One region of the Nocardioides candidus genome, then DNA from elsewhere that is predicted to be linked to it. Evidence: riboswitches for the same ligand, from Rfam matches in the RefSeq annotation. Region 1 holds a riboswitch; the other holds the start of a gene.
The links. A riboswitch is a leader RNA that binds a small molecule or an ion and turns the genes downstream of it on or off. The one in region 1 is predicted to bind glycine.
Positions count from the first base shown of each region.

Region 2: another riboswitch for glycine. It lies ahead of gcvT (glycine cleavage system aminomethyltransferase GcvT); the one in region 1 lies ahead of gcvP (aminomethyl-transferring glycine dehydrogenase).

Region 1 covers NZ_JBGGWC010000006.1:18,205-21,600, reverse strand. Annotated here, with positions in the region: gene ACAX67_RS21025 (bifunctional nuclease family protein) at 1-160, shown strand, start outside; gene ACAX67_RS21020 (MerR family transcriptional regulator) at 302-907, shown strand; glycine riboswitch at 950-1,041, shown strand; gene gcvP (aminomethyl-transferring glycine dehydrogenase) at 1,116-3,396, shown strand, end outside.
Region 2 covers NZ_JBGGWC010000001.1:830,688-834,083, forward strand. Annotated here, with positions in the region: gene glyA (serine hydroxymethyltransferase) at 1-88, opposite strand, end outside; gene gcvH (glycine cleavage system protein GcvH) at 85-453, opposite strand; gene gcvT (glycine cleavage system aminomethyltransferase GcvT) at 501-1,613, opposite strand; glycine riboswitch at 1,670-1,772, opposite strand; glycine riboswitch at 1,774-1,872, opposite strand; gene ACAX67_RS04095 (ABC transporter ATP-binding protein) at 1,977-3,044, opposite strand; gene ACAX67_RS04100 (ABC transporter permease) at 3,041-3,396, opposite strand, start outside.

The DNA.
Region 1 (3,396 bases):
CTCGATCGCGCTCGCGCTGCGCACCGGCACCACGATCTTCTGTGCCGACGAGGTGCTCGACGAGGCCGGTCTCGCCGTCCCGGCCGAGCAGGAGGACGAGGTCGAACGCTTCCGTGAGTTCCTCGACCACGTCTCGCCGGAGGACTTCGAAGCCCACTGAACGGGGCTAACCCTCAACTTAAGGGTGAGAGTTGCGACACGCCGGGCCGCGGTCTTTGACCGACCCTCACACCGCGCCGTACCTTGATGTGTCGGCTCCTTCGCGGGGCCGACGCCAGACCCCCACCGAGCGGAGGACCGCGTGAACGAGCACCAGCCCGACGCAGGCAGCCAGGCTGCCGACGTCGCCGCCGGCGTCGCCGAGGAGCAGGGACTGCTCTTCACCGACGACGTGTCGCCGCTCCCGAGCGACCTCGGTTACCGCGGGCCGACCGCCTGCAACGCCGCCGGCATCACCTACCGCCAGCTCGACTACTGGGCCCGCACGGGCCTGATCGAGCCCAGCGTGCGGGGTGCCAAGGGCAGCGGCTCGCAGCGGCTCTACAGCTTCCGCGACATCTTGATCCTCAAGGTCATCAAGCGGCTGCTCGACGCGGGCATCTCGCTGCAGCAGATCCGCACGGCCGTCACCCACCTGCGCGAGCGCGGGACCGACGACCTGACGCAGGTCACGCTGATGAGCGACGGCGCCTCGGTCTACTACTGCACGAGCAACGACGAGGTCATCGACCTGCTCCAGGGCGGGCAGGGCGTCTTCGGCATCGCGATCGGCGGTGTCTGGCGCGAGATCGAGGGCACGCTGGCCCAGCTGCCGAGCGAGCACGCCGCCCAGGAGACGACCGAGTCGGGCGAGACGCTCGCCGGCGACGAGCTCGCCGCTCGCCGCGCCGCCCGCAACGCGGGCTGAGCCTCGAGCCGACCGCACCCGGGCTGATACTGTCGGCCCTGCTGATCCCGCGCGGGAGAGTCTGGGCCTGGCCCAGCGCCGAAGGGGCAAATCCTCCCCGGAACCTCTCAGGCACCCTGGACCGCGCGGCCGGGCAACTCTGGAACCTCATCGTCGCGGTGACAGAGGGGGAGGGCGACCAGATCGAACGATCCCTGAGGTGTCTCCCTTGTCCGACGTCCCCACCCTGCCCGAGCTCGACGCCGCGCTGCCGTTTCTCAGCCGCCACCTCGGCCCCGACGACGCCGGCGTCGCCTCGATGCTCGACCGGCTCGGCTACTCCTCGCTCGAGGAGCTCATGTCGGCCGCGGTGCCCAAGGCCATCCGCACGACCGCGCCGCTCGACCTGCCCGCAGCGCTGAGCGAGGCCGCGGTCGCGGCCGAGCTCCGGGCGATGGCCGGTGCGAACAGTCCTCTGGAGAGCATGATCGGGCTGGGTTACCACGCGACGATCACGCCTCCCGTCGTGCGCCGCAACGTGCTCGAGGACCCGAGCTGGTACACCGCCTACACGCCCTACCAGCCCGAGATCTCCCAGGGCCGGCTCGAGGCGTTGCTGAACTTCCAGACGATGATCAGCGACCTGACCGGTCTGCCGACGTCGGGCTCCTCGCTGCTCGACGAGGGCACCGCCGCCGCCGAGGCGCTGGCCCTGGTCCACCGTGCCCGGCGCTCCATCAGCGGACCGTTCGTGCTCGACGCCGACGCGCTCCCGCAGACCATCGACGTGGTGCGCACCCGGGCCGAGGCGATCGGCATGGAGGTCGTGGTGGCCGACCTGACCCAGGGGCTCCCCGAGGGCGACCTCGCGGGCGTGCTGATCCAGTATCCCGGTGCCTCCGGCCGGATCCTGGACCCCCGCCCGCTGGTCGAGGCCGTGCACGAGCGCGGCGGTCTCGCCGTCGTCGCGGCGGACCTGCTCGCCCTCACCCTGCTCGAGGCTCCCGGCGCCTTCGGCGTCGACGTCGTGATCGGATCGAGCCAGCGCTTCGGCGTGCCGCTCTTCTACGGCGGGCCCCACGCCGGCTTCATGAGCGTCGCCGCGGGCCTGGAGCGCCAGCTGCCGGGCCGGCTCGTGGGTGTCTCGCTCGACGCGGAGGGCCGGCCGGCGTACCGCCTCGCCCTCCAGACGCGCGAGCAGCACATCCGTCGCGACAAGGCGACCTCCAACATCTGCACGGCCCAGGTGCTGCTGGCCGTGACCGCGTCGATGTACGCCGTCTACCACGGCCCCGAGGGCCTGGAGCAGATCGCGACCCGGACCCACCGCTACGCCGCGGTGCTGGCCCGCGCGCTCTCCGAAGGCGGGTTCGCACCGGCCAACGAGACGTTCTTCGACACCCTCACCGTGGCCGTCCCTGGTCGCGCAGGGGCAGTGGTGGCCGCGGCGCGCAGCCTCGGTGTCCACCTGCGTCAGGTCGACGCCGACCACGTCGCGCTCTCGACCTCGGAGTGCACGACGCGGGCGACGGTCTCGACGGTGCTCAAGGCGTTCGGGCTGGAGCCGGTCGACCTCGACGACGTCGACCGCAGCACCTCCGACGCGCTGCCCGGCGGGCTGCGCCGCGCGACGGACTTCCTGACCCACCCGGTCTTCAACACCCACCACAGCGAGACGTCGATGCTGCGCTACCTCGCGCGGCTGTCCAACCGCGACTACGCGCTCGACCGCGGCATGATCCCGCTCGGCTCCTGCACGATGAAGCTCAACGCCACCACCGAGATGGAGCCGATCTCGCTGCCGGGCTTCGCCGACCTGCACCCCTTCGTGCCGGCGTCGGACGCCTCCGGCTACCTGGAGCTGGTGGCCCAGCTCGAGAGCTGGCTGGCGGAGGTCACCGGCTACGACAAGGTATCGATCCAGCCCAACGCCGGCGCCCAGGGCGAGTTCGCCGGCATGCTTGCGATCCGGGCGTTCCACGACGCGAACGGTGACCACGACCGCCGGGTGTGCCTGATCCCGTCGTCGGCCCACGGCACCAACCCGGCGTCCGCGGTGATGGCCGGCATGTCGGTCGTCGTGGTCAAGGCCAACGACGACGGCACGGTCGATCTCGACGACCTGCGCGCCAAGTGCGCGCAGCACTCGGCCACGCTCGCCGCGATCATGGTGACCTACCCCTCGACGCACGGCGTCTACGAGGAGACCATCACCGAGCTCTGCGAGATCGTGCACGAGCACGGCGGTCAGGTCTACATCGACGGTGCCAACTTCAACGCCCTGCTCGGCTACGCCAAGCCGGGGCAGTTCGGCGGCGACGTCTCCCACCTCAACCTGCACAAGACGTTCTGCATCCCCCACGGTGGTGGCGGTCCGGGTGTCGGCCCGGTCGCCGTGCGCGAGCACCTGGCGCCGTACCTCCCCTCGCACCCGCTGCACCCGGAGGAGTCCAAGAGGGAGGGCGTGGGTGCGATCAGCGCTGCGCCCTACGGCTCGACCGGCATCCTGC
Region 2 (3,396 bases), on a different contig from region 1:
GCTCGGCGCGGATCGCGGCGTGCACCTCGGGGTCGTACGACGCCAGCGGCTCGTCGTGGCTCCCGGTCGTGGTCGGCACGGTGCTCATCGGGCGATCCCGTCGTAAGCGGCGGCGTCGAGCAGCTCGGGTGAACGGGTCACCCGGACGACGAAGAGCCAGCCGGCTCCGAACGGGTCGGAGTTGAGGAGGCTGGGGTCGGCGACGACGGCCTGGTTGACCTCGACGACCTCTCCGTCGACGGGGGCGAAGAGGTCGCTGACGGACTTGGTGGACTCGAGCTCGCCGCACGGCGTGCCGGCGACGACGGTGCTCCGCACGGCGGGGAGGTCGACGAAGACGATGTCGCCGAGCGCGTCCGCGGCGAAGGCGGTGATGCCGATGCGGGCGGTGTCGCCGGTGGTCTCGAGCCACTCGTGCTCGATGGTGTAGCTCAGGTGGGTGGGGTTGGTCATGGTCGTGCTCCTGGAGGTGTCGGTGGGCGGGTGGGCGACGCGGTCGCCTAGGTGGTCCGCTGGTAGAAGGGCAGGTCGACGACCTCGGCGTCCTCCCGGCTGCCGCGCACGTCGACCTGCACGGTGAGGCCGACGGTCGCGAGGTGCGGGGCGACGTACGCCATCGCCACGGGGTGGCCCAGCGTCGGCGAGGGCGACCCGCTGGTGATCGTGCCGGCCGCCTCGCCGGTGGCCGGGTCGAGGACGGTGTAGCCGGCGCGCGGGGACCGTCGTCCGGCCGGCCGCAGGCCGACGAGGGTGGCGCGCGGCTCGGCGGCGGCCCGTGCCCGCAGGGCGGCGTCGCCGACGAAGCCCTCCGGCTTGTCGTGCACGACGACCCTTCCGAGCCCGGCGTCGTAGGGCGTCGTCCTCCTCGTCAGCTCGTGCCCGTAGAGCGCCATGCCGGCTTCGAGCCGCAACGTGTCGCGGCAGGCCAGGCCGGCGGGCACCAGGCCGTGCTCCGCGCCGGCGGAGCCGAGCGCGAGCCAGGTCGCGGCGGCTTCCGAGGAGGCGCAGTAGACCTCGAACCCGTCCTCCCCGGTGTAGCCCGTACGCGCGAGCAGGACGTCGGCGCCGGCGAGCCGGGTCTCGGCGATCGCGTAGTACTTCAGCGTGGTGAGGTCGAGATCGGTGAGGCCGGCCACGACGGCCGCGGCCGTCGGCCCTTGGACCGCGATCAGTGCCCAGTCGTCGGTGGCGTCGCGCACGGTGGCGTCGAAGCCCCCGGCACGCTCGGTGAGCGCGGCCGCGACGACAGCGGTGTTCGCCGCGTTGGCCACCACGAGGTAGCGGTCGTCACCGAGGCGGTAGACGACGAGGTCGTCGATGATGCCGCCGTCCTCGTCGCAGATCATCGTGTAGCGGGCGCGACCGACCGGGATGGCCGAGGGCCGGCCGACCAGGGCACGGTCGAGGGCGCGGCCGGCCTCGGTGCCGGTGACCTCGATCTCGCCCATGTGGCACAGGTCGAAGAGCCCGGCCGTGGTGCGGACCGCGTGGTGCTCGGCGGTCTCCGAGCCGTAGCGGACCGGCATCTGCCAGCCGGCGTAGTCGGTGAACGAGGCGCCGAGCGCCTCGTGGAGGGCGTGCAGGGGTGTCTGAAGAGACGCCGATGATGGCATGTGCGGGAGGCTCCCTGGTGGTGGTGCCGCGCGACGCGGCACCCGCGGATGGGTGACCTCCCCGCTCTGTCATCGGTACCTGAGAGCTTCACCGTCGCGGTATGGGCGGCTTGCACCGTGGGTGCAGGGCACGGGGGTGACCTGTCTTTCCAGAGTTCGCCTCGCCTCAGCGGTAACGGGGCCTGAGAGATTCTCGGGGAGACTTGCTCCTTCGGCGCCTCGCTCCTGGTGAGGACGAGGACTCTCCCGCTGCGGTTCGAACGGCGCGGTGTGAAGTTGTAGGACGGACCGTAGGCAACGCCGTGCCAGGAGGTCAACCCGGCGCCCGGTCGCTGCTCCGACGGCGCCCCGGTGGGCGCCCGGTCAGACCGTGAAGGCGACGACGTCGCCGACGACGCCGACCCACACCCGGTCGCCGGGTGTGGGCACCGACGTGGCGGGCGTGCGCGCGGCGAGCTCCTCGCCGGAGTCCAGTCGGACGCGGACCGTCGCGTCGTGGCCGTAGAAGCTGATGTCGACGACCTCCGCCGGGGCACCGTCGCCGCCTCCAGCCGTGCTGGCGTTGCGGATCTGGATCTGCTCCGCGCGGACGGCGAGCCGCACCAGCCCGGCCTCGCGCGCCGTGCGCAGCGGCAGCACGCCGAGCGCGCAGCGTGCCTCGGTGTGGTTGACGACCTCGCCCTCCACGAGCGAGGCGTGCCCGAGGAACGAGGCCACCCGGGGCTCTGCGGGCGTCAGGTAGACCGCCGTGGGCGAGGCCACCTGCAGGAACGCGCCGTCCATCATCACCGCGACCTGGTCGGCGAGCGACAGCGCCTCGCCCTGGTCGTGGGTGACCAGGAGGGCCGCGGCACCGGCCGTGCGCAGCGCGCGTACGACGGCGCGGCCGGTGTCCTCGCGCAGGGACGCGTCGAGGGAGGAGAACGGCTCGTCGAGCAGCACCAGCCCGGGCCGCGGCGCGAGCGCGCGAGCCAGGGCGACCCGTTGCTGCTGCCCGCCGGACAGCTCGTGGGGGTAGCGGCCGGCCATGCTGCGGGGCAGCTCGACCAGGTCGAGCATCTCCGCGACCCGCGCGGAGCTGTCGCCGCGCTCGGCGCGCGGCAGCCCGAAGGCGACGTTGCGCGCGACGGAGAGGTGGGGGAAGAGCGCGCCGTCCTGGGGCACGTAGCCGATCGCCCGCAGTCGGGCGGGCATCGCGCGCCGCCCGCTGACGACCTCGGTGCCGGCGAGCCGCACCGTGCCTGCGGTCGGCGAGACGAACCCGGCGACCGATCGCAGCAGGGTGGTCTTGCCGCAGCCGGAGGGGCCGAGGATGGCGGTCACGCCGTCGCCGACCGCGAGGTCGAGTCCCCGCAGCACGGCGGTGCGGCCGTAGCCGGCCTCGAGTCCTTCGATCTCGAGCGCCGCGGGCGGGTGCGAGCCGCTGGTCATGACCCGTTCCTCACGCTCAGGCTTCCCAGGATCCACGTCGAGGGGATCGACAGCACGATCAGCGCAAGAGCATAGGGGGCGGCGGCGCCGTACTCGATCGCGGCGGCGTCGGACCAGAACCGGGTGGCGAGGGTGTCGGTGCCGAGCGGAGCGAGGAGGAGGGTCGCGGTGAGCTCGGTGGCCACCGCCAGCGCGACGAGGGCGGTGGCCGAGGCGAGCCCGGGCAGCACGAGCGGCAGCGTCACCCGGCGCGCGACCCCCACGCCGCTGCAGCCGAGGTTGCGGGCGACGTCCTCGAGACCAGGAGGGACCAGCTCGAAGGTCGACCGGACACTCACCACGGCTCGCGGCA